Regions from separate parts of the Paraburkholderia denitrificans genome, predicted to be linked through region 2. Evidence: riboswitches for the same ligand, from Rfam matches in the RefSeq annotation. Region 2 holds a riboswitch; the other holds the start of a gene.
What was found. A riboswitch is a leader RNA that binds a small molecule or an ion and turns the genes downstream of it on or off. The one in region 2 is predicted to bind S-adenosylmethionine.
Positions count from the first base shown of each region.

Region 1: linked by a shared signal. The riboswitch ahead of ACFPTO_RS18195 (hypothetical protein) and the one ahead of ACFPTO_RS01515 (hypothetical protein) in region 2 are both predicted to bind S-adenosylmethionine.

Region 1 covers NZ_JBHSMP010000021.1:21,263-36,925, forward strand. Annotated here, with positions in the region: gene ACFPTO_RS18155 (aldolase) at 1-635, opposite strand, end outside; gene ACFPTO_RS18160 (trans-sulfuration enzyme family protein) at 904-2,112, shown strand; partial or broken gene ACFPTO_RS18165 (ABC transporter ATP-binding protein) at 2,401-2,860, shown strand; gene ACFPTO_RS18170 (LysR substrate-binding domain-containing protein) at 3,105-4,019, shown strand; gene ACFPTO_RS18175 (dicarboxylate/amino acid:cation symporter) at 4,200-5,477, shown strand; gene cuyB (cysteate racemase) at 5,474-6,931, shown strand; gene aspA (aspartate ammonia-lyase) at 7,040-8,458, shown strand; gene ACFPTO_RS18190 (D-alanyl-D-alanine carboxypeptidase family protein) at 8,507-9,415, opposite strand; SAM-I-IV-variant riboswitch at 9,753-9,857, shown strand; gene ACFPTO_RS18195 (hypothetical protein) at 9,900-10,256, shown strand; partial or broken gene ACFPTO_RS18200 (IS6 family transposase) at 10,418-10,888, shown strand; partial or broken gene ACFPTO_RS18205 (MgtC/SapB family protein) at 10,862-11,503, opposite strand; gene ACFPTO_RS18210 (Nramp family divalent metal transporter) at 11,848-13,509, opposite strand; gene ACFPTO_RS18215 (hypothetical protein) at 13,623-13,772, opposite strand; gene ACFPTO_RS18220 (carbohydrate porin) at 15,239-15,663, shown strand, end outside.
Region 2 covers NZ_JBHSMP010000005.1:23,542-39,204, forward strand. Annotated here, with positions in the region: gene ACFPTO_RS01450 (aromatic ring-hydroxylating oxygenase subunit alpha) at 1-622, shown strand, start outside; gene ACFPTO_RS01455 (sulfurtransferase) at 724-1,593, shown strand; gene ACFPTO_RS01460 (dienelactone hydrolase family protein) at 1,648-2,532, opposite strand; gene ACFPTO_RS01465 (NAD(P)/FAD-dependent oxidoreductase) at 2,569-3,912, opposite strand; gene polA (DNA polymerase I) at 4,110-6,944, opposite strand; gene ACFPTO_RS01475 (LOG family protein) at 6,946-7,710, shown strand; partial or broken gene ACFPTO_RS01480 (chromate transporter) at 7,895-8,446, shown strand; gene ACFPTO_RS01485 (chromate transporter) at 8,457-8,984, shown strand; gene ACFPTO_RS01490 (AMP nucleosidase) at 9,043-10,569, opposite strand; gene ACFPTO_RS01495 (hypothetical protein) at 10,776-11,168, shown strand; gene ACFPTO_RS01500 (homoserine kinase) at 11,421-12,425, shown strand; gene ACFPTO_RS01505 (BPSS1780 family membrane protein) at 12,416-13,207, shown strand; gene ACFPTO_RS01510 (hypothetical protein) at 13,321-13,521, opposite strand; SAM riboswitch at 13,559-13,636, shown strand; gene ACFPTO_RS01515 (hypothetical protein) at 13,781-14,065, shown strand; gene ACFPTO_RS01520 (HNH endonuclease) at 14,724-14,966, opposite strand; gene ACFPTO_RS01525 (hypothetical protein) at 15,268-15,531, opposite strand.

The DNA.
Region 1 (15,663 bases), on a different contig from region 2:
GTCTGGGCCCGGACCTGCATGCGGGCAGCCCGCTCCAGATACACCGACAGGTATGTCGCTTCCTCCACGCAGTTGCCCGTGGTCAGCTGGCCGTGATGCGCGAGCAGAATGGAGCGCTTCTCGCCGAGCGCCTGCGAGATGATGACGCCCTCCTGGTCGGCGATGGGTACGCCGGGCCAGTCGGCGAGAAACGCACAATCGTCATGGAAGGGAGTCATGTCCATCTGGGCCACCACCAGTGGTTGTCGAGCGGCGACAAGGGCCGAGACCCAAGGGGAGTGCGTATGGATGATGCTCTGGACGTCGGCGCGGGCCTGATAGACCCACAGGTGAAACCGCGTGGCCGGGTTCGCCATCCCATTGCCGGACAGCGTGTTCAGGTCACGATCGACCTCGATAAAGTCATCCGGCGTTGCTTCATCGAAGCCGAGCCCGAAGCGTAGCGTCCAGTAGGCGTCCTTCCGGGTCGACCGGGCGCTGATCTGGCCGGCGAGACCGGCTTCCTGACCTGTCATTGCAAGGATCCGGCAGGCGAACGCCAGTGTCTCCTGTAGTGTTCGACTGGCTGGTTTGAGGTGTTCGCGCATCTCGCGCGTGGCCCGTTCGTCAAAATACGCTTTCGCTCTCAAGTCCATTCGAATCGTCCCGCATGCGGAAAATGGAAAGTATGGCCAGAGCGTAGGCGCGTCGGGAATCCTGAGCTATCGTGCTACGCTCATAGCAGATATGAATTTCTTCCTATAGCAAGGCGGAATCTAGCCTCGAATACTTCAAGCGAGGCGCTGGCAAGTCCCGTCTATACCTGACTTACGGGCAGGCCACCCAACGTGTGAATCGGATCATCAACGCCGGCAGCGCCGGGGTCGACGCCTCGGAATTGGCAAACTGGACACGGACAGCACAATGAACGGGAAGCGGGACTACGAGGAGATGGGCTTTATGACGAGGGCCATCCACCTTGGTTACGACGCGCAGGAGGAGAACGGCGCTGTCAATGCGCCGGTTTATATGACGTCGACCTATTCATTCGACACAATGGCCGAGGCCGAGGCCGTATTCGCCGGCGAGAGCGACCGATACGTTTACGGTCGCCAGCACAATCCGACACAAGCGCTACTGGAGAAGCGCCTGGCCTCACTGGAGGGAGCCGAGGCGGGGCTTGTGACCGGTACGGGTATGGGCGCCATCTGCTCGACGATGATGACCCTGCTTCAGGCCGGCGATGAGATCATTTCGCATCACACGATCTATTCGACGGCGTCGACGTACCTCGACGATGGACTGCCTGGCCTCGGTATCGGCGTGAAGAAAGTCGACCTCACGAATCCCGAAGAGTTCGCGGCCGCGCTCACAGCGAAGACGCGGCTCGTCTACTTCGAGAGCCCTGTGAATCCGTCCGGCGAAGTGCTTGACATCAGGGCGATCGCTGATCGCGCTCGAGCGGACGGTCTGCTCGTAGTGGTTGATTCGACATTCGCGTCCCCTGCATTGCAGCAACCGATTTCGCTGGGGACCGATCTCGTCATTCACTCGTTGACAAAATATATCAATGGCCATGGGGACATTCTTGGTGGCGCGGTGCTCGGCAGCGCCGAACTGATCGACAAGATCCGGACCAAAGGCATGCGATACATGACGGGTTCCAGCCTGTCGCCCATGAGCTGCTTCCTGGTGTTGAGAGGTTTGAAGACGCTAAAAATCCGGATGCGTCAGCACGGCGAAAGTGCACTTCAGATTGCCGGGTGGCTGGAGCAGCATCCAGCAGTGTCGACGGTATGCTATCCGTTCTTGCCCTCACATCCGCAGCATGACCTGGCACACCGGCAGATGAGTGCGGGCTCCGGAATGCTGTCCTTCGAATTGCGGTCTGGTTTTGATGGTGCCACGCAAATGATTGATGGCCTCCATCTGATCGGAAAGGCCGTGAGTCTCGGCGACACTGAATCGCTGATTACGCATCCTGCCGCGCTCGTCGAGGCCAGGCAGCGGATCGATCCGTCGGCAAGACTCGCAAGAGGCGTGTCTCGAGCCATGATCCGGCTTTCCGTCGGTCTCGAAGATGTCGAGGACATCTGGGCCGATCTCGAGAATAGTCTTGATCGACTGGTTTGATCGGGTGGGCGATTGCCTGGAGAGCTTCGGCTCAGAGGGTAATTCTGGGTGACCGCCAACCCCTTGAGCGCTTCACTGTCGTCAGGATGGGCGTTCACCGTAGTCATACCCGCCGTGTACGCGGGCGAGGGGAGGCTTACAACGCGGAGCCGGGCTCGGCCGTGCGAACCGGGCGTCGCCAGTCGATGCCTTCGAGCACACGGATGACGGCGCGGTTCAATGCCTCCGTCGCCCGCCTGGTCTGGCCAGTCGTTCGCAGCGTTCCGTTACCACGCCGGTTACCCAAACGAGGTCCGCGGCATCTTCGCGCGCATGTCGATCATCGAAAACATGCAGATGGGCGCGTACCTGCGCAACGACAATGACGGCGTCAAGAAGGACGTCGAGCGCATGTTCGGCTTCTTCCCGCGCCTGAAGGAACGCGCGACGCAGCTCGCGGGCACGCTCTCGGGCTGGCGAGCAGCAGATGCTGGCGATGGCGCGCGCGATCATCTCGAAGCCGAAGCTCCTCCTGCTCGACGAACCTTTGATGGGTCTCTCGCCGATCATGGTCGAGAAGATCTTCGAAGTCGTGCGCACGATTTCGCAAGAGGGCATCACGGTGCTGCTCGTCGAGCAGAACGCGCGACTCGCGCTGCAGGCGGCGCACCGCGGCTACGTGATGGATTCCGGTCTCGTCACGATGGAAGGCGACGCGAAGCAGATGCTCGACGATCCGAAGGTGCGTGCCGCTTATCTGGGCGTGTGAATGTCTCAGCGAACGGGGGGCAGGATTCGGTGAACGCCAACAACGCCCGCCAAATCCATTTGACGAGCCGTAATCACTTCTCTTAATCTTTGCTCGTTCGTAGACACCCGAGAGCGGGGAAGCGTGGGGTTTAGTGCGACGACCACGAATGCCGAATTGCTCGACCGAATCGGCCATTTGCGGTCGTTCACCCGTCACCTCGACCGGCTGAAGGACAACCCAGTTGCGGACCGACAAGGAAGATATGGAAATCAAATGGATTGAGGACTTCATTGCACTCGCTCAGTACCAAAGCTTCTCGCGGGCAGCAGAGTTTCGCAATGTGACCCAATCTGGCTTCAGCCGCAGAATCCAGTCGCTCGAGCAGTGGGTCGGTTCCGAGCTGATTGACCGCAGCAGCTTTCCTCCCGTTCTGACTCCGGCAGGCCAACTTTTTCGCGAAGCAGCTGAGGATGTTCTGGCCAAGTTGTACGACACGCGGGCCATTATCCGCACGGAACAGCGAATTGCCGGCAAGAGTTTGCAAATCGCGGCGGGTCATACTATCGCATTGAATTTTTTGCCGACCTGGCTTAAGGCCCTCTCCAGGCATTTGGGGGAGGTGCGAGCTCGCGTCGTTCCGACGAATGTTCACGACTCGATTCTTATGCTCGTGAACGGTAACTGCGAACTGATGTTCGCGTATCACCATCCTGAACTTCCTCTTCATCTTGACCCGGTAAAGTATGAGCACGTCACGGTCGGTATCGACACGTTGATGCCGGCCAGTCGGCCGAATCCGCGCTCGGCACCCGTGTTTCGCCTGCCGGGCACGAAGAAACAACCTCTTCCCCTCATTTCATACACGGACACCAGTTACTTTGGGCGTTGCCTTGCGTTGCTGCTTGGCCGGGCAACCGCCGCCCCAGCACTGCAACTGCATTACGAATCGGATATGGCAGAAGTCCTGAAGAAGCTCGTCATGGAAGGTGAAGGTGTGGCCTGGTTGCCGCGGAGCACGATTGCCAGCGAGCTGGAGGCCGGTGACCTGGTACCGGCAGGACCAGCGGCATGGAATCTGGACATCGAACTACGCGTATATCGCGATTCGTCTAATCGGAATGAGTTTCTGGACGAACTTTGGCATTACCTCCGCGCTGGCTTGACCTCGCTCGATTAGGGGTTTTCCCGTGTTATGCGAGATTCGCATACGCGTATGACGCAACAGCATCATCCTTTTGTTGTCACTCCCTACCATGCGTCCTGACGGTGAAAGTGGTGGCTATGACATGCCACTTTAGCCCTTACTTCGCGCATGCCGGTCGTCAGGCCGTCCTGCGCCGACTACGGACGGATGGACATGAAAAATCGCCTTACCCTGCTGATTGCAGTCGGCATGATTCTTGGTGTGATTGCCGGCTATGCATGCCACACCAGCATTTCTGACCCCGCTACGCTGAAGGCCGTCGCGGGCTACTTCTCAATCGTTACCGACATCTTTCTGCGGCTCATCAAAATGATTATTGCGCCGCTGGTCTTCGCCACGCTCGTTTCCGGGCTGGCGGGGATGGACAGCGGCCAGGACGTAGGACGCATCGGTCTGCGTTCGGTGGGCTGGTTCCTTTGCGCGTCCCTGATTTCGCTGGCTCTTGGACTTTTCATGGCCAACTTGCTGCAGCCGGGGGCTGGTTTGCATTTGACCGAGAGTGCTGCCGAGGTGAACACGGGCCTCAATACGTCGGGGCTGAATGCCAAGGACGTGATTACTCACGCGTTCCCGACGAGCCTGCTTGACGCGATGGCGCGCAATGACATCCTGCAAATCCTCGTATTCTCGATTTTCCTCGGGGTTGCGCTCTCCGCCCTGAAAGGGGACTCGCGGGTCCGTGTTGTCGTTCAAGCGATTGATGGCCTGGTCCCGGTAATGTTGCGACTGACGAACTACGTCATGCGGGCTGCGCCGATTGGCGTGTTCGGAGCCATCGCGTCGGCGGTGACACTGCGTGGTCTCGATGTGCTGTACACCTACGGGAAGCTTATCGGTTCATTCTATCTGGGGCTGTTTGTCCTGTGGGCAATCCTGATTGGCATTGGTTGCGTATTCCTCGGTCGGCGCATCGGCAGCCTGCTCAAGGCGGTCCGGGAGCCGGCAATGCTGGCATTCTCGACGGCGAGCAGCGAGGCCGCATATCCGCGGCTGACCGAGCAGCTTGAGAAGTTTGGTGTCGACAAGAAAGTGGTCGGCTTTACGCTTCCGCTGGGCTACGCATTCAACCTCGACGGCTCGATGATGTATCAGGCGTTTGCCGCCATCTTCATCGCACAGGCCTTTGGTATTCACATGCCGCTCTCCGAGCAAATCTTTATGCTGCTGGTTCTCATGTTGAGCAGCAAAGGTATGGCGAGTGTGCCGCGGGGCTCTGTCGTCGTCGTCGCTGCGGTCGCGCCGATGTTCCATTTGCCGGTCGCAGGGGTAGCGATGGTCCTCGCGATTGACCAGATTCTCGATATGGGGCGGACGATGACGAATGTCATCGGCAACAGCATTGCCACTGCAGTCGTCGCGAAGTGGGAGGGGGCACGTCAGTTGAAGGCTAACGACTATCCGCTGGACCAGCCGCAGGTTGAAACACGATGAGCACGGGAATTGCGAAAAGCAGGCGCAAGTTTGGTGTTGTCGGCGGTCTGGGGCCGCTGGCAAGTGCCGATGTTTTCTTCAAGCTGGTGAAGGCGACGCCTGCTTCGTCAGACGCCGAGCATGCTGACGTAATCTTCGAGCAGTACCCATTCAGGGGTTCGGGGGCGGGTAGTGCGGTCACGATGGAGCGTAAGCTATACATCTTCGACATGATTCGAGATTTCGAGCGGCGCGGCGTGACGACGGTCGTGCTCCCCTGTTTTCTCAGTCATACGTTTATCGATGAGCTGAGAGAAAACACAAGCCTTCATATCGTGGATATCGTCGAAGCAGTTCGCAGCCACATACAGAGAAAATTTCCGAACGCAAAGCGGATAGGTATTCTGGCGTCCGACTATGTGCGCGAAAGGCGGCTGTTTGAGCGGTACTTCGTATCGCCTCAATTCGAAGTCGTGCACCCGCGACCGCACGATAATATTGACCTTGTGACTGAGGCCGTCTACGGCATTGATGGTATCAAGAGTGGAAATCTCCGCGGTCGGCCAGCGGAGTTGTTGCGCAAGGCCTGCGATGACCTCGTGGCCCAGGGGGTAGACGTCATTGTTCCTGGCCTGACCGAGATTGCACTGGTGGCAGAGGAAATCGGACCCATGAAGGTTCCGTTCGTCGACTCCAACATGGCCTACGCGCAGTTTGTCGTATCGGGCCAGTTTGATGCGTCGTCGCCAGTGTTCAAGGTAGGGGTCGTCGGTGGCGTTGGGCCTGCTGCAACAGTCGATTTCCTGAGCAAAGTCGTGCGCAACACACCTGCATCCTGCGACCAGGACCACATCAAGCTGCTGGTTGAGCAAAATCCGCAGATTCCCGACCGAACGGAAAACCTCATCGGAGATGGTGCGGACCCGACGGTATCCTTGTATGCGACCTGTAAAAAACTGGAAGACGGCGGCGCCGACATCATTGCGATTCCATGCAACACTGCTCACGCCTTCGTCGACCGAATCCAACCGTATCTCGGGGTACCTATCGTGAATATGCTGGCCGTTACGGTGAGCTACCTGCGCGAAGCGTTTCCCGGTCTGCGAGATATAGGTGTGCTGGCAACGTCGGGAACCATCGACAGTGGTGTCTACAGGAAGGCTCTTGAGGCTCAGGGGCTGCGACAGGTCGCCCCCGGGCCGGCGCTGCAGGCACGGGTGATGGAAGCTATCTATGGAAAAACGGGTGTCAAAGCTGGCTTCACGACTGGACAATGTCAGGAAGATATTGCTGCAGCAGTCGACGGGTTGATAGAAGCAGGCGTCGAAGTCATTGTTCTTGGTTGCACTGAGCTTCCCATCCTGCTGCCAGGCGGCGAGTTTGCCGGTACCGGCGGCGGTATCGTGCAACTGGTCGACCCAACCGAAGTTCTTGCTCGAAAGTGTATTGCGTACGCAAAGAGCGCTGGCGATTGAGCCGACGCGTCACCCCATAGCCAGTTCGTAGTCCATGTTTACCGGCCCTATGGTTCGGGCAAACCACGGACCGTCCAGGCTCATCTCAAACTCCTCTGGAGCGCCACTATGTCTACTTCAATCGAACGTATCGAACACGACCTTCTGGGTGACCGTCCGGTGCCGAATGAGGTCTATTACGGCGTGCACACCTTGCGTGCACTCGAAAATTTCCCCATCACCGGCATTCCAATTTCGGCTTATCCGAACCTGGTCAATGCGCTGGCCTTTGTCAAAGAAGCGGCAGCGCTGACCAATTTCGAGCTGGGCTTGCTTGCCGAGCACAAGATGAAAGCTATCGTTCATGCATGCCAGCAGATTCGCGCGGGGGTCGCGCATGAACAGTTCGTGGTGGATGTCATTCAGGGTGGCGCTGGCACCTCGACGAACATGAACGCGAACGAAGTGATTGCGAACCTGGCGTTGGAGCATCTCGGTCATCAGCGCGGCGACTACGCAGTCCTGCACCCGAACGAAGATGTCAATCTCGGGCAGAGCACGAATGATGTTTATCCGACCGCCCTGAAAATTGCGACCTATTTAGGACTCGCCCAACTGATTCATGCGATGGGAGTGTTGCGTGCGTCGTTCGAGCGCAAGGCTGAGGAGTTCCGTAACGACCTGAAGATGGGCCGGACTCAACTGCAAGACGCAGTACCGATGACGCTCGGCCAGGAGTTCAGCACCTTCGCAGTGATGCTCGGAGAAGACGAAGAGCGTCTGAAGGAAGCATCGATGCTCATCTGCGAAATCAATCTCGGAGCAACGGCAATCGGTACCGGCATTAACACGTCGCCTGAGTATGCGCCTCTTGCGTGCAAACATCTTGCCGCCATCACGGGGATACCGGTGACCACATCGCCCAATCTTGTCGAGGCGACGCAGGACGTCGGCTCGTTCGTTCAGTTGTCTGGCGTGCTGAAGCGTGTAGCCGTCAAGCTGTCCAAGACCTGTAACGACCTCCGGCTCCTGTCGAGCGGGCCACGCGCAGGTCTGGGTGAAATCAATCTCCCGCCTGTTCAGGCCGGCTCCAGCATCATGCCCGGCAAGGTCAACCCCGTTATTCCCGAGGTCGTGAACCAGATTGCATTCGAAGTCATCGGCAATGACGTGACCGTCAGCTTCGCGGCGGAGGCAGGGCAACTGCAGTTGAACGCGTTTGAGCCGATTATTGCGCACAGCCTGTTCAAGAGCGTCGCGCATCTGCGAGCGGGCTGTCTCACGCTCGCTTCGAAGTGTGTCGACGGGATTACCGCGAATCGCGAGCGCCTGCTGTCGCTCGTCGAGAATTCAATCGGAATTGTGACCGCACTCAATCCGTACATTGGCTACACGAATGCTACTGAGGTCGCGCAGCACGCGCTGGTGACGGGAAAAAGCGTCGCAGATGTCGTGATTGAGCGGGGCCTCCTGACGCGAGAGCAACTGGATGAAATTTTGCAGCCCGCGATGCTGACGCAGCCGAGGGCAGCTCTCCCGTTCAAGTGACAGCCCGAGAGCCGGGGGGCAACTGAAGCGCCTCGGCTCTCGCCCACATCAGCTCCGGTGTCCTTGGGTAGATTGCGGTTCGGATGTTCGAGTAATAACCCGTCGCCCGGAGGAGTCAGCGACCGGATAGTCCTTGTACGCGGAAAACGCATAGTTCAGCAGGTTGCCAGCGCCCGATATGCGGTCGTTGGCAGTAGGTGCGCCCATGACCACGGCGAAGACTCGTCGCGTCATGGGTGGATTGGCCTGTTGGCGCTTTGCCGTCGCGACGATACAGTAGCCGGCTGCGTCGGTATGGCCGGTTTTCAGACCGTCTACGGAAGGGTCTTTCCCGAGCAACCAGTTCTTGTTCCGTTTCTGGAACTTTCCATAAGCGAAGTGCTGCTCTGACGAGTAGGTGTAGTACTCGGGAAAGTCACGGGTAAGACGCGAGGCCAGCGTGGACAGGTCGCGGGCGGTCGAATGGTTCCCCGGTGTTGTGATGCCGGATGGCGTTGAGAAGTGGGTGTGCGTCATTCCGAGCTGCTTCGCCTTCTCGTTCATCATCTGCTCAAAACCACCACGCGACCCTCCAACGCGCTCCGCGAGGACCATGGCGGCGTCGTTGGCCGACGCAACAATCAGCCCTTGAACGAGCTCTTTGACGGGTACCGTCTGGCCCGGGGCCAGATACATCCTTGCTTCATCGCTTCCAACTTCGCCGACATCGGTAGCCTCGACCGGCACCTTTTCATCCCAACGGATTGTTCCGCGTTTCAAGGCATCGAGTACAAGGTACGCGGTCATGAGTTTGGTGAGCGAGGCCGGCTGACGTTCGGCGTCCGCGTCGTGCTCAACCAGCGTTTGGCCAGAATCGCCGTCGACCACTATCCAGGAATCCGCATGAATGTTAGAGGGCGGCTGGGCCGCGGCACTCCCTGCCATACCGGACAGACAGGACGCGATGCCGGCGGTCAAAAGCGAAAATCGAAAAAATGAATGAAATCGTCGCATCGTCGCTGTATGGACCCGTATCGAGAGTTGCTATGTTGCTTGTGCGGCAGTCGCGGCTGCCGTGAAGCGCTGCCGAATCCCTTTGCTGGTGAGATGATTCGGGGCCGCGATAGTACCCTTGCAAGGGTGGGTGCGCTATGCGGACTCCGCATGAATCCATGCGGAAACATCATGTGACGGTTGGCGTTCTGTACAAGCGTTGCGCAAACACCGCGTACACCTCTTGCGGTGCAGCCACCTTGTGCGGCACTGCTATTTCTGTATAATGGAAAAATATTCGATATATCGAATGATGTTGGAAGTAGTGCATCCAGAGTCGGACTTTCCGACGCCAACCTGCCCGTCCCGGGCAAGGTGGAAGCCTTTGAGGCGATGCGGCCGATTCACGGCAACGAAACGGGAGCAGCATAGCTAGCACCGGTTCGATAAATACTTATCCGGAGCATCTATGCATCACGATACCTCTGCCTCCTCCGCAACAGTCTCTGAAGACTGGTCGCACTTCCTTCCCGGCTTCATGCTGACGCATACGGTTCATCTTGTGTCAGGATTAAACTTGGCTATCGTCTCGACAGCCGCCGCGGTACTCGAAGGTGAGGCAGCCGCAGTGGACCGTTGGATAGTCACCCGGTGCGGTGATGTTCTTGAGCAGAAAATCCTTCTGGGAGAAATGACGGAAGGGCGAGCGGTTCGACTTCGCGAACAGCTCGCCGCGCTCGATGGCGTGTTGCGCACGAGGATGGAGCATCATTTCGTTCGAGCCGGTTCAGCAGTATCCGAAAAGGCACAGGCGAGCGCCGGTTAGGCTAGGGCAGCCAGAACAGATATCTTTGTTCTGGAATCAAGTACGTGGATTCTCCGAACGGACGGCTTGCTAAAGGCCGTCTCGCCGCCGCCAGGGTACTGTACAGGGCTCTGTCGCGCTAACGCGCCAGGATTCGCACTCTCCCATGAATCTCGAACGAGATGGGCAAAACGAATGCACCTCGCGCAACATTGCTGGTGGATATCGGTAAGGTACTCAAGCGTTTGCACTATCCGCTGGACGTGATTCTGCTATGTGTTCGCTGGTACGTGGCGTACTCGCTGAGCTTGCGCAACCTCGAAGAGATGATGGCCGAACGTGGAATCGAGGTGGATCACTCAAGCGTGCACCGCTGGGTAATCAAACTTGTACCGTTGATCGACAAGGCATTCCGAAAATGCAAACGCCCGGTAGGCAGTATCTGGCGCATGGACGAATCCTACGTCAAGGTCAGAGGCCAATGGAAATATTTGTACCGGGCCGTCGACAAGGAGGGCGATACCGTCGACTTCCTGATGCGTGCCCATCGGGACAAGGCCGCGGCGCGCCGCTACTGCGAGAAGGCGATAGCGAACAACGGCGAGCCTGAAACGATTACCGTCGACAAGAGCGGCCCCAATCTGGCCGCACTTCGACTGGTACTTTGGATGCGCGCGTACGGTCGCCGTCACCTCGACACGCGACGGGTCACCCTCGATGTCCTGGCTAACGAGACTCTGAAACGATAACGGCTGCGAGTACATTGAATTCGAGAGCAGCGTGCGGATATGAATCTCGTCCTGCTCCTGGCACACAACGGTCAGAGCATATTCACGGATCAGATCGGCTGCCGACACCGATGTCGCGTTGATAGCGCGGCTGACCTCGCGCAGCAAGGTGTTGGCCAACAGCACAAGCGCGGTCCCCGCAATTGCAGGCCCGAAGTGTCCAGTGCCGCAGAGCACGCCTACGGCAGCCGAGCACCACAGGGTTGCAGCGGTATTGATCCCCTGTATTGCGCCCTTGTCGCGCATGATGACACCGCCGCCGAGAAACCCGACACCGGACACCACATACGCTGCGATCTGCGTCGCACCGGATACACCGTTTCCGGCCAACATCCCCAGCGTAACGAAAAGGCATGCACCGCTTGTCACCAGCGTGATAGTTCGCAGTCCGGCCGTTCGCTGGCGCATTTGTCGCTCCAGACCGATGGCCACACCACATGCAAAGGCGGCAGGCAGGCGCCAGCTGAATTCCGAAGTCATGTCGTGGACTCCTCATGCAGCAGCGCGGGGCGTTCTGGCAAGGTCTGGCGCTACAGATCGGCGCAGATCCACCGGCCCATCCTTCACCGTGCCTGAACCGTGCTTGTGCGAACAGGCGCCCATGAAGGCGCCTGCTGGGCCCGCCAGACCAGTCCCGACAGCAATACGCCCCACAGCGGACTTGCCGACATCAACGCCCGGCCACGACGAGCGCCTGTCCGACGCCGCTGGATGGCCTATCGCGTCATGCAGAGGCGGTTGCGTACAGGCTGCCTGTGCTCGCGCGCAAAATCCCGTACCGCGCGTTCATGAAAAGGGGCGGACATGCGCCCGCCCGATCCGATTTAGTGAATGGCCATCTGCACGACCTTGACGATGACCAGCCCCACCGCGACGACGAGGTAGATGCGAAGCACGCCCATCCACACGCGCGTCGACAACGTCAGGTGCTGCGGTGCCGGCAGGTCTTCGAGTGGTGACATACGCCACGTGTTGCGCAACTCCTTCAGGGCGGGCTTATTGAGCGCCAATTCATCATGCGTCGCAGTCGTACCGCGCGACTTGCGCGAGAGTTCCACGGCGGCGTACACGGCTGCGGCAAGTCCACACCCGCCCACGAGAATCTTCATGATCGCCGCGCCGCTGATATCCGGATACACGGTAGCGGCCGTGAGGATGATCGACAGGACGACGAGGACGGCAATCACGGCGCCCGTGAAGACGTTCAACTTCTTCGAGTTCACCCATGGGCCAAGCACAGCCTTGTCATTGCATAGCAGCAGCAGGAAGACCGTTGCGCTCGGCAGCAGCACACCAGCCAGCGTCTGCACAGCTTCAGTCAGGAGGCCAAGCGGGCTGCCCGGGATCAACACGAGGGCGGCAGCCAGCACGATGATGCCGAAGTAGACGAGATAGAAGCCCTTCGCGTCCAGCACGCTACGGTGCAGCGAGTGCTTGACCTTGAAGACATCGCCAATCGCGTAGGCCGTCGACAGCGAAACGGCGGCGGCGCCGATAATCGACGCGTCGAGTAGCGCAACCGCAAAGATCGTAGCCGACGTCTGGCCAACATATTTGTGCAGACCCGCGATCACGCCGCCTGCATCGGTGAAGTTGCCGAACTCGGGTCTGCCATCAAACAGCGCAGCCGTGAAGGCCATCATCGCCACGGCGCCAACGATCACGAACGCGATGCCGATCCAGAGGTCCACTTTTTCATACTTCATGAAACGCGGCGTGATGCGCTTGTCGATCACGTAGCTCTGCTGGAAAAACAACTGCCACGGTGCGACGGTCGTGCCAACGATGCCGATCACAAGCAGCATCACGTCGGAGAGCTTCGAATTTTTGGGCCATGTCGGCACGAAGAAGTCGCGCGCGATGACGCTAACCGGCGGGTGAATTGAAACGAGTACCGGGATAAGCAGGAGGCTCAACAGGCACAGCACGATCGCAAAGCGTTCGAAGCGCCTGAAGTCGCCCGTACTGACCGCCGCCATCGTCAGAACTGCTGCGATGCACACGCCGAAAACCTTCGATACGCCAAGAAAATCGAGCGCAAACGTAATGCCGATGAACTCGGTGACGATCGTGAGTGCATTGAGCAGGAAAAGGTCGATGACGCTGAAGGCACCCCAGAACTTGCCGAAGCGTTCGAAAATGAGGCGTGCGTGGCCGACACCGGTCACGGCGCCGAGACGCAGGACCATTTCCTGATTCACGTAGAGAACCGGAATCAGCAGTGCAAGCGTCCAGAGCAGCGACGTGCCGTAGTTCTGGCCGGCTTGCGTATAGGTGCCGAAAGCGCCCGCATCGTTGTCGCCGACCATGACGATGAGGCCGGGGCCGAGGATGGCGAGCAGCGTGCGCAGACGCGCCATCCAGTTGCTGCGCGGAGCAATGTCGTGGTGGGCGATCGTGCCGAGTGCGCCTTTGATATCGCCTACGTGCGCATCGTCTAGCACGGCAGTGCGGCGCTGCGCGATGTTTGCCGGTGTGGTGGACATTTTAGTTATTCCTTGTCGGTAACGCTTGACGTCGATGCCTGAAAATCGTGGCGCGGCCCTGCCCCAAGCCGGTGTTTGAGCAGTGGGCTGGCTGGCGACCACGCGAGGCAGTGTCAGTGAGCGAGCTTCTTGAGCGCCGTCCAGATGGCAGCGGCAACACCGGCCGATACGTGTGAACGGGGGGCAAGCGCGAGCATGTCGTTGTAGTACGTGCGAGATTCTTCGACGCGCGGGAATTGCGAAACGAGCAGAGCGAAGTGCATGGTGATTCCTCCAGTAACCTGAAACGTGGTGCCTTTGACCAGGCCCGCCTTCGTTTCTGTTCGCACGGGGCGAAGTGCTCGTGCGGGTGGAGGAACGTGTGTGGCCAGGAGGTCAGGCGAAGCGAACTGCGTTCGTCGAGAACGCACGGTGAGTCGTGCAAGGGCAAGGCTCAGGGTCGGGCATCGTGAACTCCTGTGTCATTTGGGTCCGAATCGAAAATTGACGGACGTGTTTAACCGCACGTCGATTTGCGCGGCATTCAGCGCGCGCAAAACGGCGTGAACAAGCGGCGCCGCGAGCCAACGGCTCGCTGCGACAAATCGTCTGGACGAATGTGCGTGACAACACATGCGTCAATGACGGCGGCCAATCGAAAGATGCGCGAGGAAAGAAACTGCGGGAGCTACTGCGGCGCGCACCGTCTGCCTGCTGGCAGGACGGCGGCTAAGGAAGATTCAAAGCGGGCGTCGTGCCGGTCAGGCAGAAAAACTGATCGAAGGTCGACTACTGCAACTGTCCAAGGCGTATGCCCCTTTCGTGAAAACATCCGAATTCTAGTGACGGCGCGCGAGCCGAGTCAACGAATTTTTCGAAGATTTTTCTTTCGATTCCGTTACCTGGTGTGGATGCGAATCATTTTTCTCACCTCTTCATATCGCATCCACGCAGCATGGGCTGCAGCTGCGCTCGCAGCGTTGCACACACGCGACGCAGCGATCGATCGGGCGTTGGGACTGGAGGCCATCGCGCGCGGATCGGCAGGGAGTTCAATGTCGCTTTTTACGCGACTAAGCACTGCATAGCAATTTTTACTTGCGCGGTCACAAACGGCGCGCATAGAATCCGCCCTGTCTTCCAAACAGGAGAGTCCCTCGTGGACGCAAGCTCTAGCAGTCGATCTTGTAAGCCGGTCCATGCCGGCACCCAAGCTGCAATCACGCGTTAGCGACACCGGATTCCCCGTCCTGCCGCTGACCCGGATTGCCCCGGGCCAGCGCGCTTCTTCCCAGGCCGCCTTTGCGGTTTGTCTGTAGCACGCTCCCTTTTTTTTGCGCAAGCGTGCCGACAGCGTTCACTCGCTGAACAAGCGGCGCTTTCCGAACGTTGCCCGGCCTTGCCGGGCCAGACGGGAGTTGAATCATGCATATCGAACGGTTTTTGCGCGTCTCACGCGCTTACTTGCTCGCGTCCGCGGCCATTGCATCGCGCCGGGAGCGCGAAGGACATGGCCTGCTCTGGGGACACGCAAGCATGCGCACTGCGCAATCAGTCCAACGCGCCACGTCAATCGCAGTGCTCTGGGCGACATCAACACGCAACGTTTGCGGCACATCATGGCCCGCCTGAGCGGGCTGTCGTCGCGAATCGACTTCCCCAAACTGCAGATCATCAGAAAGCCCGCACCGAATGCCTTTCAGCTTCGGCATCGCTCATTCATCGGTTCGTTTCACCAGAAGAAAACCAAATGCTCTCCATTGGCACGCTCACACAAAACAACAACCGCATTGACACGCAGTGCCGCTTCGCTCAGTTTTCGCGCCTGAAGCCAGTCTGCATAGCCGCAGCGCTAACGCTTGCACTGGCCGCTGTTGCAAGTGTTCCCGCTCACGCGCAGTCGGCGTCATCCGACCCGGCAGCAGCAAACCAGGACGCCGCGCCGACTGGTTTCTGGGACCGTTCGAACCTGCTCGGCGACATGGGTGGCCTGCGTACGCTATTGGGCAACTACGGTGTGACATTCAATGCGCAAGAAACGAGTGAGCTCTACGGCAACTTCTCCGGCGGCGTCTCGAAGGGCGCTTCATACAACGGCGCCACGCAATTCGGACTTAACGTGGATACCGGCAAGGCGTTCGGTCTGAAAGGCGGCACCTTTTTTGTCGATGCCCT
Region 2 (15,663 bases):
CTGGAAGACCTTCATCGAGGTCTATCTGGAAGATTACCACGTCGTCCCGTTTCACCCGGGCCTCGGCAATTTCGTGTCGTGCGACGACCTGAAATGGGAATTCGGCGAGTGGTACAGCGTGCAGACCGTGGGCGTGCACAACCATCTCGACAAGGCCGGCAGCCCGACCTACCGCAAGTGGCACGACGAGGTCCTGCGCTATCGCAAAGGCGTGCCGCCGGAGTTCGGCGCGATCTGGATGGTCTACTACCCGAATCTGATGATCGAGTGGTATCCGCACGTGCTTGTCCTGTCGTGGCTGATTCCGCAGGGCACGCAGAAGACGATGAACATCGTCGAGTTCTATTACCCCGAGGAAATCAAGCTCTTCGAGCGCGAGTTCGTCGAAGCCGAACGCGCGGCCTATATGGAAACGGCCATCGAAGACGACGAGATCGCCGAGCGCATGGACGCCGGCCGCCGTGCGCTCCTCGAGCGCGGCGAATCGGAGGTCGGCCCGTACCAGAGCCCGATGGAAGACGGCATGCAGCACTTCCACGCGTTCTTGCGCCGCGAACTGGGCACCATCCAGGCATCTTCGAGGCACCATCCAGGCACATTCGGAATGCCTCGGCCCGGGTAATGACCGGCCAGAACGAAAGACGGGCTTCAGTCCGTCTTTTTGTTTAGACTGAAGACATCGGGCCGGCCTTGCCGGCCGCGCATCCATCAGGAGCCGTCGTCATGCCGCACACCCATCACACCACGCTGATCTCCGCCGCCAATCTCCATGAGCGTCTGGCCGCCGCGCCCGGCAGCACACTCGTGTTCGATTGCCGCTTCGACCTCGTCAACCCCGACGTGGGCGAAACCGCCTGGGCAGCCGGTCACATTCCGGGCGCGCAGTATCTGCATCTCGACCGCGATCTGTCCGGCGCGAAGACCGGCAAGAACGGCCGTCATCCGCTGCCCGATCGCGCAGCGCTCGTGAACACGCTCGCGGCCCGGGGCCTCAACGAAGGCCAGCAGGTTGTCGCGTACGACGCGCAAGGCGGCTCTTACGCAGCGCGTCTGTGGTGGCTGCTGCGCTGGCTCGGTCACGACTCGGTCGCAGTGCTCGACGGCGGCCTGCAGGCATGGGAAGCAGCCGGCTATCCCCTGTCGACGGACGTGCCGCACGCCGTCAAAGGCAACTTCAAGGCGGGTGCGCCGCTACAGGTGACGATCGACGTGCAGGGCGTCGTGCGCAATCTTTCGACGCACGAACTCGTCGTGCTCGACGCACGCGCAGCCGACCGCTATCGCGGCGAGAACGAAACGATCGATCCGGTCGGCGGCCATATTCCCGGCGCGCGCAACCGTTTCTTCAAGGACAACCTCACCGCCGATGGCCGTTTCAAGCCGGCGCACACGCTGCGCGAGGACTTCACAGCCGTGCTCGCGGGCAAGACGCCCGAGCATGCCGTGCTGCAATGCGGCTCGGGCGTGACGGCATGCCATAACGCACTCGCGATGGAAATCGCCGGACTGCACGGCGCGGCGCTCTACGCCGGTTCGTGGAGCGAGTGGTGCGCCGACCCGTCGCGTCCAGTCGCGACAGGGCCGAATCCCTGAGCACGCCCAGGCCCGATCCAACCTCCAACCTTCCAACCTTCAAGTCACGCAGCGTCACGCGACGCCGTGTGACTTGAACCACGCGAGCGTGCGCGTCCAGCCATTCTGGGCGTCGGCCCTGCGATAGCTCGCGCGATAGTCGGCGAAGAACGCATGGCCCGCGTCGTCGTATACGACGAATTCCGAGCCACGCCCGCCCTGCGGCCCTTGCGCGATTGCCTGCTTCATCTGCGCGAGCGTGTCCTGCGGAATGCTCGTGTCCTGGCGTCCATATAGACCGAGCACCGGCACCTGCAACTCGCCCGCGAGATCGAGCGGATTCTCCGGCGCACTCTGCGTGTGCGGCCCCGCCACGCGCCCGTACCACGACACCGCCGCCTTCAGATGCGGATTGTGCTCGGCGTAAAGCCATGTCACGCGTCCGCCCCAGCAAAACCCGGTGATGCCCAGACGTTTCAGGTCGCCGCCATGCTGCCCGGCCCAGTCGACCGTCGCGTCGAGGTCGGACATCAATTGCGCATCCGGCACCTTGCTCAAGATGTTCTGGTCGATCTGCTGGATCGTCGGATACACCGACGCATCGCCTTCGCGCACGAAGAGATCGGGTGCGACGGCAAGGTAGCCGAGTTTCGCAAAGCGGCGGCAGATATCGGCGATATGTTCGTGCACGCCGAAAATCTCATGCACGACGACGATCACCGGCAGATTCGTCTTGCTGCGCGGCTGCGCGCGATACGCGGGAATCAGCGTGCCGTTCGACTCGAAGCCGACTTCACCGGCATCGAGACCTTCGGCATCGGTATGAATGGTTTGCGCGGAGACCGGCAGCACGGCGGCGGCAAAGCCGCCGCCGAATGTGGCTCCAAGCGCGGTTTTCAGGAAGGTGCGCCGGTCGAACGGCACGTGCGGTACAAGGGAATCGACATCGGGCTTGAGCATGCAACGCTCCTCGTTCGACGACGGCGCCTGCGGCCGTCAATGCAGCTTCACGCGCGGCAGCGTGGTGCGGCGCAGCCAGTGCGCGAACGTGTCGAGCACCATGCGCGCGTAGCCGTGCAACGCGGCAATGTGCAGACGGTACAGCGACATGTACATGAAACGCGCAAACAGCCCTTCGATCAACATGTTCCCGCCGATCACACCGCCCATCAGATTGCCGACCGCGCTGAAGTGACCGAGCGACACCAGCGAGCCGAAGTCGCGATAGGTGAATTCCGGCAGCGGCCGTCCGTCGAGCAGGTTGCCCATCGCCCCGAGCAGGAATACGGCCTGCTGATGCGCGGCCTGGGCGCGCGGCGGCACGTTGCGTTCGTTGCCGGGCCACGCGCAGGCGGCGCAGTCTCCGAACGCGAAGATGTTGTCGTCGATTTCGGTCTGCAGCGTACGGCGCACGCTGAGCTGCCCGAGCTTGTTGACGGGCAGTCCGTCGAGTTGCGCCAGCACCGGCGGCGCAGTGATGCCCGCGGCCCAGACCGTGAGGTCCGCGCGCACGGCCTTGCCGCTTGCCGTATGAACGACACCCGGCGCGACCTCGGTGACCCGCTCGGCAAGCAGCAGACGTACGCCGAGTTTCTGCAGCAGATCGGCGGTCGCCGACGACACGCGCTCGGACAGCGCGGGCAAGATGCGCGGCCCCGCTTCGATCAGCACGATGCCGACATCGTGGCGCGGATCGAGCTTGTGGAGCCCATAGGCGGAGAGCACCTGCGCCGTATTGCGCAGTTCGGCCGACAACTCCACACCGGTTGCACCCGCACCGATGATCGCCACCTGCACGCGCGGCTCGCCGCTCACCGCGGCACCTGCGGGCGCAGGCTCCGGAGCCTGATGCTCGGCGCGCATGCACGCCGCGATGAGCCGCTTGCGAAAGCGCTCGGCCTGCGCCACGGTGTCGAGTGCGATGGAGTTTTCGGCCGCGCCCGGCACGCCGAAAAAGTGCGTGGTGCTGCCGATCGCCAGCACGAGCGTGTCGTAGTCGAGTTCGCGCGGCGGCAACAGTTCGCCGCCGTCATCGTCCTTCACGGCGCCGAGCATGATGCGCCGCGCCGCACGGTCGAGTCCGATCAATTCGCCCTGCTGGAATTCGAAACCATGCCAGCGTGCCTGCGCCGCGTATTCGAGTTCCTGTGTGAACGGGTCCATGCTGCCCGCTGCGACTTCGTGCAGCAGCGGCTTCCAGATATGCGTCGGAAAGCGGTCGACCAGCGTGACGCTCGCCCGCGGCTCGCGGCCGTTGCGCGCCTTGCAGTAACGGTCGCCCAACCGCGTCGCCAGTTCCAGACCGCCTGCGCCTCCTCCCACAACGATAAACCGATGCATAAACTCTCCGTGCGTGTCGATAAGTGCGTACGCGGCACGGCGGCAAGGTGCGCCGGCCGGCCGCTCAATGTCGGCTTACGGAGCGCACGGCAGCAAGCCGTGCGCCTGCGCACGCTTGCGTGCGCGGGTATTGCAGGTTCGTTACGGCAAAGCTTTCGCGTGCATCGCGGCTTAAAAGCGCGGCACGGCGAGCGTGATCAGTGTGCTTCTTCCCAGTTCGCGCCGACGCCCACTTCGGCGACGAGCGGCACCTTGAGCGTCGCCACCGAACACATCAGTTCGGGCAGACGTTTGCGCACTTCGGCCAGCTCGTCGTCGGGGACTTCGAGCACCAGTTCGTCGTGCACCTGCATGATCATTTTCGTGCGCATGCCGCTTTCGTCGAGCCACTTCTCCACTGCGATCATCGACAGCTTGATGAGGTCTGCCGCCGTGCCCTGCATCGGCGCATTGATCGCAGCGCGCTCCGCAGCCTGGCGGCGCGGGCCATTGCCGCCGTTGATCTCGGGCAGCCACAGGCGCCGGCCGAACACGGTTTCGACATAACCGCGCGATTTCGCGTCCATGCGCGTCTCGTCCATGTAGCGCGCAACGCCCGGATAGCGCGCGAAATAGCGGTCGATATAAAGCTTCGCCGCATCGCGCGTGATGCCGAGATTCGACGCGAGCCCGAATGCGCTCATGCCGTAAATGAGGCCGAAATTGATGACCTTGGCGATGCGGCGCTGGTCGGCGCTCACTTCGATCGGCGTGACGCCGAACACCTCGGAAGCCGTCGCGCGGTGAATGTCGTCGCCGCGCGCGAATGCGGCGAGCAGCGACGCATCGCCCGAGATGTGCGCCATGATGCGCAGCTCGATCTGCGAATAGTCGGCGGATACGATCTTGCGTCCCGGCGGCGCGATGAACGCCTCGCGGATGCGCCGCCCTTCGCCCGTGCGCACCGGAATGTTCTGCAGATTCGGATCATTCGACGCGAGCCGCCCCGTCACCGCCACGGCCTGCGCGTAATTCGTGTGAACCCGGCCCGTTTGCGCGTTGACCATGCGCGGCAGTTTGTCGGTGTATGTGGATTTCAGCTTGGACAGCCCGCGATGCTCGAGCAGCAGCTTCGGCAGCGGATAGTCTTCGGCGAGCTTTTGCAGCACTTCTTCGTCGGTGGACGGTGCGCCGCTCGGCGTCTTCTTCACGACCGGCAATTGCAGCTTTTCGAAAAAGATCTGGCCGATCTGCTTGGGCGAGCCGAGGTTGAATTCGCCGCCGGCGAGCGCGTAGGCTTCCTGTTCGAGTTCGACGAGCCGAACCGCAATTTCGGCACTCTGCTTGTCGAGCCGTTCCGTATCGATCAGCACGCCGTTGCGCTCCATCTGGCGCAGCACGCGTGAAGTCGGCATCTCGATCTCGCGATACACGTAGTCGAGTCCCCTGCCGGTTCCCTTGTCCTGCGCAACCTGCGGATAAAGCGCGAGATGCAATTGCAGCGTGATATCAGCGTCTTCGGCCGAATACTCCGCCGCTTTATCGAGCGGCACTTCATCGAAGCCAATCTGCTGCGCGCCCTTGCCCGCAACCTCTTCGTATTTGATCGTCTTGATGCCGAGATGGCGCAACGCAAGGCTGTCCATATCGTGACTGCGGTGCGATTCGAGCACGTACGATTCGAGCATCGTGTCGTGCTCGACGCCGTTCAACACGATGCCGTAGTTCGCGAGCACCTGCTCGTCGTACTTCATGTGCTGGCCGACTTTCTTGTACTGTCCGCCTTCGAACCACGGCTTGAGTCGCGCGAGCACATCGGCGAGCGGCAGTTGTTCGGGCATGTCCGGCCCGCGATGCGCGAGCGGCAGATATGCGGCATGCCCCGGCTCCGTTGCGAACGACATCCCCACCAGCTTCGCGACCATTGGATCGAGCGCCGTGGTTTCCGTGTCGAACGCGGTAAGCCCGGCCGCCTCGATTTTCTTCAGCCACGCATCGAACCGATCCCACGTCTGGATGGTTTCGTAATGCCGCGGCACGTCGAGCATCAGCGCGGGCTGCGCTTCGGCTTCGCGCGCTTCACGCGCTTCACGCTGGTTCGCATTAGCGTCAGCACTCGCCGCCACGGGTGCAGCGCCATTCGCAAGCGCTTCGCTCAATTCGCGCGTCCAGGTCTTGAAACCGTGGCGCGTAAAGATGTCGAGCAATTCGTCGCGCGCTTCGGCGCGCGTGGCGAGCGAACCGCCGATCGACTCGATGTGCTGCGAAAGATCGCATTCGGTTGCCACGGTAACGAGTTGCCTCGCCATCGGCAGGAATGCAAGCGCATCGCGCAGATAACCGCCCACGGCGCCCTTGATTTCGGCTGCATGTTCGACGACGCCGTCGAGCGTGCCGTATTCCGTGAGCCACTTGACCGCCGTCTTCGGGCCGCACTTGTTTACGCCAGGCACGTTGTCGACGGTGTCGCCGATCAGCGAGAGATAATCGACGATGCGCTCGGGCGGCACGCCGAACTTCGCAATCACGCCTTCGCGATCGAGCGTTTCATTCGTCATCGTGTTGATGAGCGTGACGTGATCGGTCACGAGCTGCGCGAGATCCTTGTCGCCGGTCGACACGATCACTTTCATGCCGCGCTTTTCCGCTTCGCGTGCGAGCGTGCCGATCACGTCGTCGGCTTCGACGCCTTCCACCATCAGCAACGGCCAGCCGAGCGCGCGCACGGCCACGTGAATGGGCTCGATTTGCGCGGCTAGAGGCTCGGGCATGGAAGGCCGGTTCGCCTTGTAGTCGGCATACCAGTCATCACGAAACGTCTTGCCCTTGGCATCGAACACGCACGCGCTATACTCTGCCGTAACCTCCTTGCGCATACGGCGCAGCATGTTGACGATTCCGTATAGCGCACCCGTCGGTTCGCCGTCAGGACCGCGCAGATCCGGCATCGCATGGTAGGCCCGATAAAGATAGCTAGAACCATCGACCAGCAGCAGGGTCTTTCCTTCCAGCTCAGTTTGTAGCTTGGTTTCCACGCGAAGTTCTTCAGGCATTATGGACAAGAGAAAAGTGATTCCGAGTCTGCGTTCACTCGCAGATCAAGAGCGCGCAACGGCCAAGAAGGCGCGCGCATCGTGGCAGATGTTCACGATTATGGCAGAGTTTATCGAGGCAACCGAGTATCTGTCCGAGATCCGTCCGGCGGTCAGCATCTACGGTTCCGCACGCCTGAAACCGGACTCGGAGTACTACCAGCTCGCGACACAAATCGCCCGAAAAGTGTCCGACGCGGGCTTCGCGGTGATCTCCGGCGGCGGCCCTGGCATCATGGAAGCAGCCAACCAGGGCGCGCACGCGGGCAAGTCGCCTTCCGTTGGCCTGAACATCGAATTGCCGCACGAGCAATCGGGCAATCAATGGCAGGACATCTCGTTGCGATTCCGCCATTTCTTCACGCGCAAAGTCACGTTCGTCAAAAACTCCGATGCGGTGATCGTGATGCCGGGCGGCTTCGGCACGCTTGACGAACTCGCCGAAGTGCTCACGCTGATCCAGACGAAAAAATCGCGGCACGTCCCCATCATTCTGGTGGGCGCGGAATTCTGGAAAGGCCTGCTTGCCTGGTTCCGCTCGGCGCTCGTGCCGATGGGCCTCATCAATCCTGAAGACATGGATTTGATGAAGGTGACCGACGATCCCGACGAAGTGCTCGAAGCGGTGCTCAAGTTTTACGAGGACACCGGAGAAGAAGGCGAAGAGAGCGAAAAAGAACAGCGTACGCGCACCGATCCCGACGAAGACCGGATGTTCTATCTCTGAGCTTGCGGTTCGCACGCGGCATGGCGCAGAGCCATGCCGCGCGCGCATCTGCAAAGCGATCGCATGATGCTTGTAGCGGCTTGTAATTTCAGGTCACATGCGATGCCATGAAGTTGCTTTGTGACGACGCCGTTTTGCGCTATTTGGCGCTACGCTCGCTACTTGCGTCAACGATCGTCCCAGCATGAAACAGATTTCCTCCACGACTCACACCCCCACTGTGCGTGAGTTATTCCTCGGCTTTCTCGGCCTCGGCTTCACATCTTTCGGCGGCGCGCTGCCGCTCGCACGCCGCACCATCGTCGAACACCGCCGCTGGCTTTCCGCCGCCGAATTCACCGATCTGCTCGGCCTGTGCCAGTTCCTGCCGGGCGGCAACGTCATTAACCTATCCGTGGCAATTGGCGTGCGATTTCACGGCTGGCGCGGCGCACTCGCCGGGCTGCTCGGGCTGATCGCCGGACCGTCGCTTGTTGTAATCGGGCTCGGCGTGATCTACGAACAAACGCAGAATGATCCGCGCGTGCAGCACCTTTTCGTCGGGCTTGCCGCTGCGGCCGCCGGGCTGCTCGTCGCCATGGCCGTGAAGATCCTGCTACCGCTGCGCCACGATCCGGCTGGCGCGTGCATTGCGCTCACTGGATTCATTGCGATAGCGATACTGCGCACGCCGCTTTTGCTCACCATGCTGGTACTCACACCGATCGGGATCGCGTTCGCAGCCCGCGCCGCGCGAGCAACGCGTCATGAACGCCACGCTCGTCTCGCTCGCCGCGATTTTCAGCCAGCTTTCGCTGCTGGCGTTCGGTGGGGGCAACACGATCCTGCCCGAAATGCAGCGACAGGTCGTGGACGTGCATCACTGGATGCCGGCCCGCGAATTCAGCGCGCTCTTCGCACTCGCCCAGGCTGCGCCAGGCCCGAACATGATGATCGTCACGCTGGTGGGCTGGCATGTGGCGGGCTGGGCAGGCATGCTCGTGACGTCGGTGGCGAAGTTCGGCCCGTCGTCGCTTGTGACGATAGCGGTGCTGCACGCGTGGGACCGCTTCAAGGACCGGCCATGGCGGCGCATTGCGCAGCGCGGACTCGTGCCGGTGACCGCTGGCCTTGTCGCTGCGAGCGCGGTGCTCATCGCGAAAGCGTCCGATCCGGCGTGGATCGCATGGGCGATTACCGGGGTCTGCGCGGTGCTCGCGTTTCGCACGAAGATCCATCCGCTCTGGCTGCTTGCGGCGGGCAGCCTGATTGGGTTGACTGGTTTTGGGCAGTGATGATCGCGTGGCAATGTGAAGCGCGGGCGCGCTCCACATTGTGTTTCGCACGGCTTTCCTACTGAAACGCCACCTCCGCAAAGCTGCGCAATTTACGACTATGCAGCTTGTGCAATCCATTAGTCCGCAAGATCTCCATCGCCTTCACGCCGATCTGCAGATGCTGGTCCACCTGAGCGCGATAAAACGAATCGGCCATGCCGGGCAGCTTCAATTCGCCGTGCAGCGGTTTATCGGAGACGCACAACAGCGTGCCGTACGGCACGCGAAAGCGAAAACCATTCGCCGCGATCGTCGCACTTTCCATATCGAGCGCAATCGCCCGGCTCTGCGAAAGACGCAGTACGGGCTCGCGGTGATCGCGCAATTCCCAGTTGCGGTTGTCGACGCTCGCCACGGTGCCCGTGCGCATCACGCGCTTGAGTTCAGGGCCGTCGAGCTGCGTGACCTGGGCCACCGCGCGCTCCAGCGCCACCTGCACTTCCGCGAGCGCGGGAATCGGCACCCACAGCGGCAGATCCGCATCAAGCACATGATCCTCGCGCACGTAGCCGTGCGCGAGCACGTAGTCGCCAAGCCGCTGTGTGTTGCGCAGCCCCGCGCAGTGGCCGAGCATGATCCAGGCGTGCGGGCGCAGCACCGCGATGTGATCGGTAATCGTCTTCGCGTTCGACGGCCCCACGCCGATGTTGATCATCGTGATGCCGCTGCCATCCGCGCGCTTGAGGTGATACGCCGGCATCTGCGGCAGGCGCACGGGCGGCATGCCCTCGTGTTCCTGTTCGCCGAGATTGGCGTTGTACGTCACCACGTCGCCGGGCTCCACGAACGACGTGTATTCACTGCGATAGCTGCACAGATCGGCGTCGTCGGTGCGCGCCATCATCGCGCGCCCGAGCTTCACGAATTCGTCGATATAAAACTGGTAATTCGTGTAGAGCACGTAATTCTGGCAATGCGTGGGCGACGTCGCCGTGTAGTGCTTCAGCCGATGCAGCGAAAAATCCACGCGCGGCGCCGTGAAGAGCGCTAGCGGATGCGGCTCGCCCGGTCCCGGTTCGAATGTGCCGTTGACGATGCGGTCGTCGAGCTGCGCGAGGTCGGGTGTATCGAACACGTCGCGCATGGCCACGAGGTGCTCGCGGTCGAGTTCGCCTTCGAGGTGGATGCCCTCGGCAAACGCAAAGTGAATGGGAATCGGCTGATCCGACACGCCCACGTCGATCGACACACGATGGTTCTTCGTGAGCAACCGCAGTTGTTCGCGATAGTAGTCGCCGAACAGGTCCGGCCGCGTGATCGTCGTTTCGAAGATGCCCGGGCCCGCCACAAAGCCGTACGAACGGCGCGAGTCGACATGGGTGTTCACTTCGGTGCGAACGCGCACGAACGGATAGCACGCGCGCACGCGGCGCTCCAGCACTTCGCCGCGGCGGTAGCGCGCGAACGCGTCGCGCAGGAACGACGTGTTCGCCTCGTAGATCGTCGAGAGCCGCGCCACCGCATCGGCAGCGTCCTCGTAAGACCCCGTCGGGAAATCGTATGCGGGCAACATGAGCGGCCGCAGATTGGTATCGTTGTTCATCGTCATTCGCCTCCAATCGGTCGAACCACCTTACCACGGAACCCGGGCATTCTTGCTGTGCCCCTCGCTGCAACGTCAAGCTGGCCGGCGCGGTACGGCGTTGGTCACCCCCGGGGTCGACCCGCGGCCGACGCCGGAGTCGCCGTGGGTCGCGGCGGCGGGATTTGCTAGAATCGAGCTATCAAACCGGAGAAACACCGATCATCATGAAGTCGCTCCTTCTCATCGTTGCTGCGACGACACTCGCGTTCAGCGGGTTCGCCACGGCCGCGCCCGCCGACGACGCGAAAACCGCCGTCGAGGCCCAGTCCGCCAATGAGCGGGCGGGTCTGCCGGATCTCGCCAAGATCAACCGGCCGGCTGCCGAGGTCACCTCGAAGGTCGACGTCAACGTTCCGCGCCGGCCGAGCTTCCACGAAGTGAGCCCCACCGGCACCGAAATCACCGAATATCGCGACAAGGGCAAGCCCGTCGAAATCAACGTGCACTCGAACTTCGGCACGCGCTACACGATGAGCGCGCCCGCCGACACGTCGCCGCAGGTGCGCCCGAACGGCACGCCCAGCACGCGGCTGCCGTCGATCAACCTGCGCTACTGATCCGCAACGCCGTCCGCGCGCGCCCAGCGCAGGCAGACGGCGCGCGTTTCACCGCGCTGCGGATTCGCTGCGCACTTGAGCTGTGAGTCTGGCCGCGAGTTCGAGCCATGAATTCGAACCACAAGCGCGCGGTGCGGGCTGGATGCCATGTAGCGTCGGCAGACCGGCCCAGATTCCGCCGAAAGCCCGATAAAACGCCGGCCGCCCCCGCGTACGCCGGCCGCCCGACCACGCAACCAACACATTTCTCGCATGGCCGTCTTCACCGCTGTCACCGAAACCCAGCTTGCCCAATGGCTGCGCGACTACGATCTCGGCGACGTGGTCGAATTCCGCGGCATCCAGTCCGGCATCGAAAACAGTAATTTCTTCCTGACGACGACGCGCGGCGAGTACGTCCTGACGATCTTCGAAAAGCTGTCCGCGGACCAGTTGCCGTTCTACCTCGACCTGATGCGCCACCTGGCGTCGCGCCGCGTCCCGGTGCCCGACCCCATGCCGCGCGCCGACGGCGCCCTCTTCGGCCCGCTGCATGGCAAGCCCGCGGCAATCGTGACGAAGCTGGAAGGCGCGCCCGAACTCGCGCCGGGTGTGGAACATTGCGTCGAAGTGGGCCAGATGCTCGCGCGCATGCACCTCGCCGGGCGCGATTTCAAAGCCGATCAGCCGAATCTGCGCAGCCTGGAATGGTGGGAAGAGACCGTGCCGACGGTGCTGCCGTTCCTCGACGAAGCGCAGCGCGACCTGCTCACGAGCGAGCTTGCGCACAGCCAGGCGTTCTTCGCCTCGGCGGACTATGCGCAGATGCCGGGCGGCCCGTGCCACTGCGATCTTTTCCGCGACAACGTGCTGTTCGCGCACGCGCATCTGGCGCCGGGCCACGAAGTGCGACTCGGCGGCTTCTTCGATTTCTATTTTGCGGGCTGCGACAAGTGGCTCTTCGACGTGGCCGTCACGGTGAACGACTGGTGCGTGGATCTCGCGACAGGCCAGCTGGATCGCGCGCGCGCCGAAGCGCTGCTTCGCGCCTACCAGACGGTGCGCCCGTTCACGTCGGCCGAAATCCGCCACTGGAGCGACATGCTGCGCGCAGGCGCGTACCGCTTCTGGGTGTCGCGCCTGTATGATTTCTACCTGCCGCGCTCGGCGGAGCTGCTCAAGCCGCACGATCCCGGCCACTTCGAACGCATCCTGCGCGAGCGCCGCGCGAACGATGCCTCCGACGCCCTTCACGCAGAACAAGGCTCATGCAACTGATCGAAGTTCCCGCGAAAACGGGCTATGTCTGGTTCCGCCAGGGTATCTGGCTGTTCCGCCGCAACCCGCTCGCGTTCCTCACGCTGTTTTTCACGTATCTGCTGGGGATGACGCTCATCTCCGCGATCCCGGTGGTGGGCGGCGTGCTGCCGCTCGTCCTCGTGCCGGGCGTGGCGGTCGGCTTCATGGCGGCCTGCCGCGACACGATCGCGGGCAAGCCGTTCTTTCCGACGATTCTCGTCGACGGCTTCCGCGCCTATGGCACGACGGTGACGAAGCGCCTCTTCGCGCTCGGCGGCGTCTATGTGGTGGCGATGCTGCTCGTGCTCGCGGCGTCGGCGCTCGTGGACGGCGGCACGCTGCTGCAGTTGATGACCGTCGGCGGTTCGACGGGCAGCGATTCGTTCGAGAACAGCGGTGCGCCGCTCGCACTGCTCGTGTCACTGGTGATCTACGTGCCGGTGGCAATGATGTTCTGGTTCGCGCCCGTGCTGACGGCATGGCACGACGTGCCACCCGTCAAGGCAATGTTCTTCAGCGTGGTGAGCTGCTGGCGCAACAAGGGCGCTTTCGTCGTGTACGGGGCGTTGTGGATGGCGGTGTCGATCGGCATTTCAGCGGGGCTTTCGCTGCTGCTGAGCGCACTCGGTGCGAGCGAATACGGCGTCGCCCTGCTGATGCCCGCGCTTATCGTCCTGTTGACGATGATGTATTGCTCTTTTTACGCGACCTATCGCGGCTGCTTCGGCGTACAAGAAACGGATACAACAACTTTATCCTGACTTTTCAATAACTCAGGAAGACCATCGGGTTAAGGTCATCAACCGTTTAGCGTTGCTTTCACTCACAGTACCGGGATCGTTTGCACCAAAATTGCACCGTTTTCACGACCTGTTTAGCGTGCAAAAATCAATAAAAACAAATGGTTATGGAAACTTAATGCAATCAGCAGCACGTCAACGACGATACATGAAGCCGGGGAGGGATCAATATCTTCCTTCGGTGCAATTTTGGGCATTACCGACGGTGCGAACTTTATCTGCTCAACACCCAACAACGACTCCAGTTCACTCTTCGTGAGTACCAGACGACCCATGATTTCGCCACTTGACAGACTCCCGGAATTATGAAATGGTCTCGCTCGTCCCGATTTGAATTATCAGCTTGCGGGGACGTTAAACATGCAGCTAAAGCGAGGGGAACCCGTTTTAGCGTTAGCTGAACGAGTTTTTTTCGTTTACGTCGCGGATTTAAAGCACAACTTGCAGCGCGACTCACAAATTCTGCTAAAGCGTCGCCATGCCTCTCCCCCCGAAGGCCGGTGATCGCCGGAACCATCGGGGTGGGAGATACACATGACAAAGCCACTATTGGGCGTTCTGCCCTCCCTGGACAGCCTGTTTGACGGCTTCCGCTTTCAACTGAATCCTCCTGAGAACCACGTATTGCTGACCGGGCTACCCGGCACTGTCCGCAATGGGGTATTTCTCTTCGTGCAACCTCGTGCTGACGTGCGTGAAGCCATTGCTGCGCGCTGCACGAACGGCGTCATCGGCGGCTTCCGCGTCATTCGTTCCGCACAGTGGATGAAGCAAGGTCTACTGCTGGCAGGTGTGAAAATTACTTCATTTTTTGATTAAATAGCATTGTTTTTCATTATTTTGAATTTTGATAGAACTTAGAGTTTGCTTGACTGAATATTTCATATAGATAATAAAAATTAGCCCAAGAATCCAAATTTCTTCGCCTGACCGCGTGAACAAGCTGATGCCGTGCGCGTACCCACCGCGAACATTCGTAGCCCACAGGCGAACGAATCCACGCAATGCTTTATGAATCAGTGAAAATCTAGGGGAACCTGGCGAACACCGGTAAAGTGTTCAGGTAGATGACGGCAGGCAAAATGCCTACACAGGAGATAGTCTCGATAGACTCACCTGAGAGTGAGCTTTTTATATCAACAGCCACACTACTTACAACAATCGGCTCAGACCACATCCAAACCGCTTTCCGAGCGCATTGCAGCTTGCGCCGTTAATACCGCCTGCTTCAGGCAGTTTCAGCATAAAATCAAAATAGCAACATTATGCCAATCCTACCTCCAAGATCGCCACAAAAGTCAAGATAAATCGTTTCTAAAAAACAACAGCCGAAATCGGAGAAAGGCCACTTGAAATCCGGTGATTCGGACGGCGGCCACTTTTCAATGTCGCCTAAATCTTTGAATATCCCTCGAAAATCACGACTCTTCCGGACGCTATTCCGCAAAATTCCGAATTTGCATCCGGTCTATCCGGTTCAACCTTCGCTCGATTCTCGGCCACTGCACCGTGCCGTCAACATTGTCTTCAATTCGTCAATATCGATAGCCGGTCGTTGCGTATGCAGCATTGCATGGCAATTCGGGCATACTGGCCGAAGGTCGGCGTAAGGGTCAACGTCATACTCAGCGCCGATGCTGGCGATTTCGGTCAGGTGATGCACGTGGATGAATCCGCGCCCCATGTCGCCGCAGGCTTTTTGAAAGTCGAATCCGCACACGTAGCAGGAGGTACCCCAATTCCGGATGCACGCTGATCACGCTCGTACTGGTTAACAAGCACTTGCCGCGTTGCGCCTTCGATGAACTTTCCGTTATCGGATTGATGTGAAAGTACCTCATCTGTGTAGATGAGCGGCAACAGTGCGGAGAACTCTTCGTGAAGCTCTTGTCGCTCTTGGCGACACGATCCGCCATCGTCAGTGGTAGCAGTGGCGCCGCCTGGGGTAACAATGCGTCAACCCCGAACGAACATCGAAAGATGGAGGGAGTTTCACCAAGCAATGTGCTGACACTGCTCTGTTAGCCAGTAGCCAGCTTGCCCCAGCCCCAAATTGCCAAAATTGCTAAAAGAGACATCGCCGCCAAAACAGACCATAGCGACATAGATGAGACTGCCGACTCTTTTTTTCGACTATGTCGCTTTGCATCTTTATATGACGAAAAGCCAACCACCCCACCGTCAGTCCTGTGTTCGAATTCATACTTTTCAAGACGATCAAGTTTCCGTTGATTGTGAAACCCCATAACCAAAGAAATAACAAAAATTATAATTGCATATTTCATTGACTCCTCCTTGAAGAGGCTCTTAGAAATTCATTCTTCGAATTGAATGACACTTCCTCAATTAGCTCAACTGACATTAAGTGGGGGCACTGCGCTGAACAGTGACAGGCAACATGATCTCTGCTGTGGTAC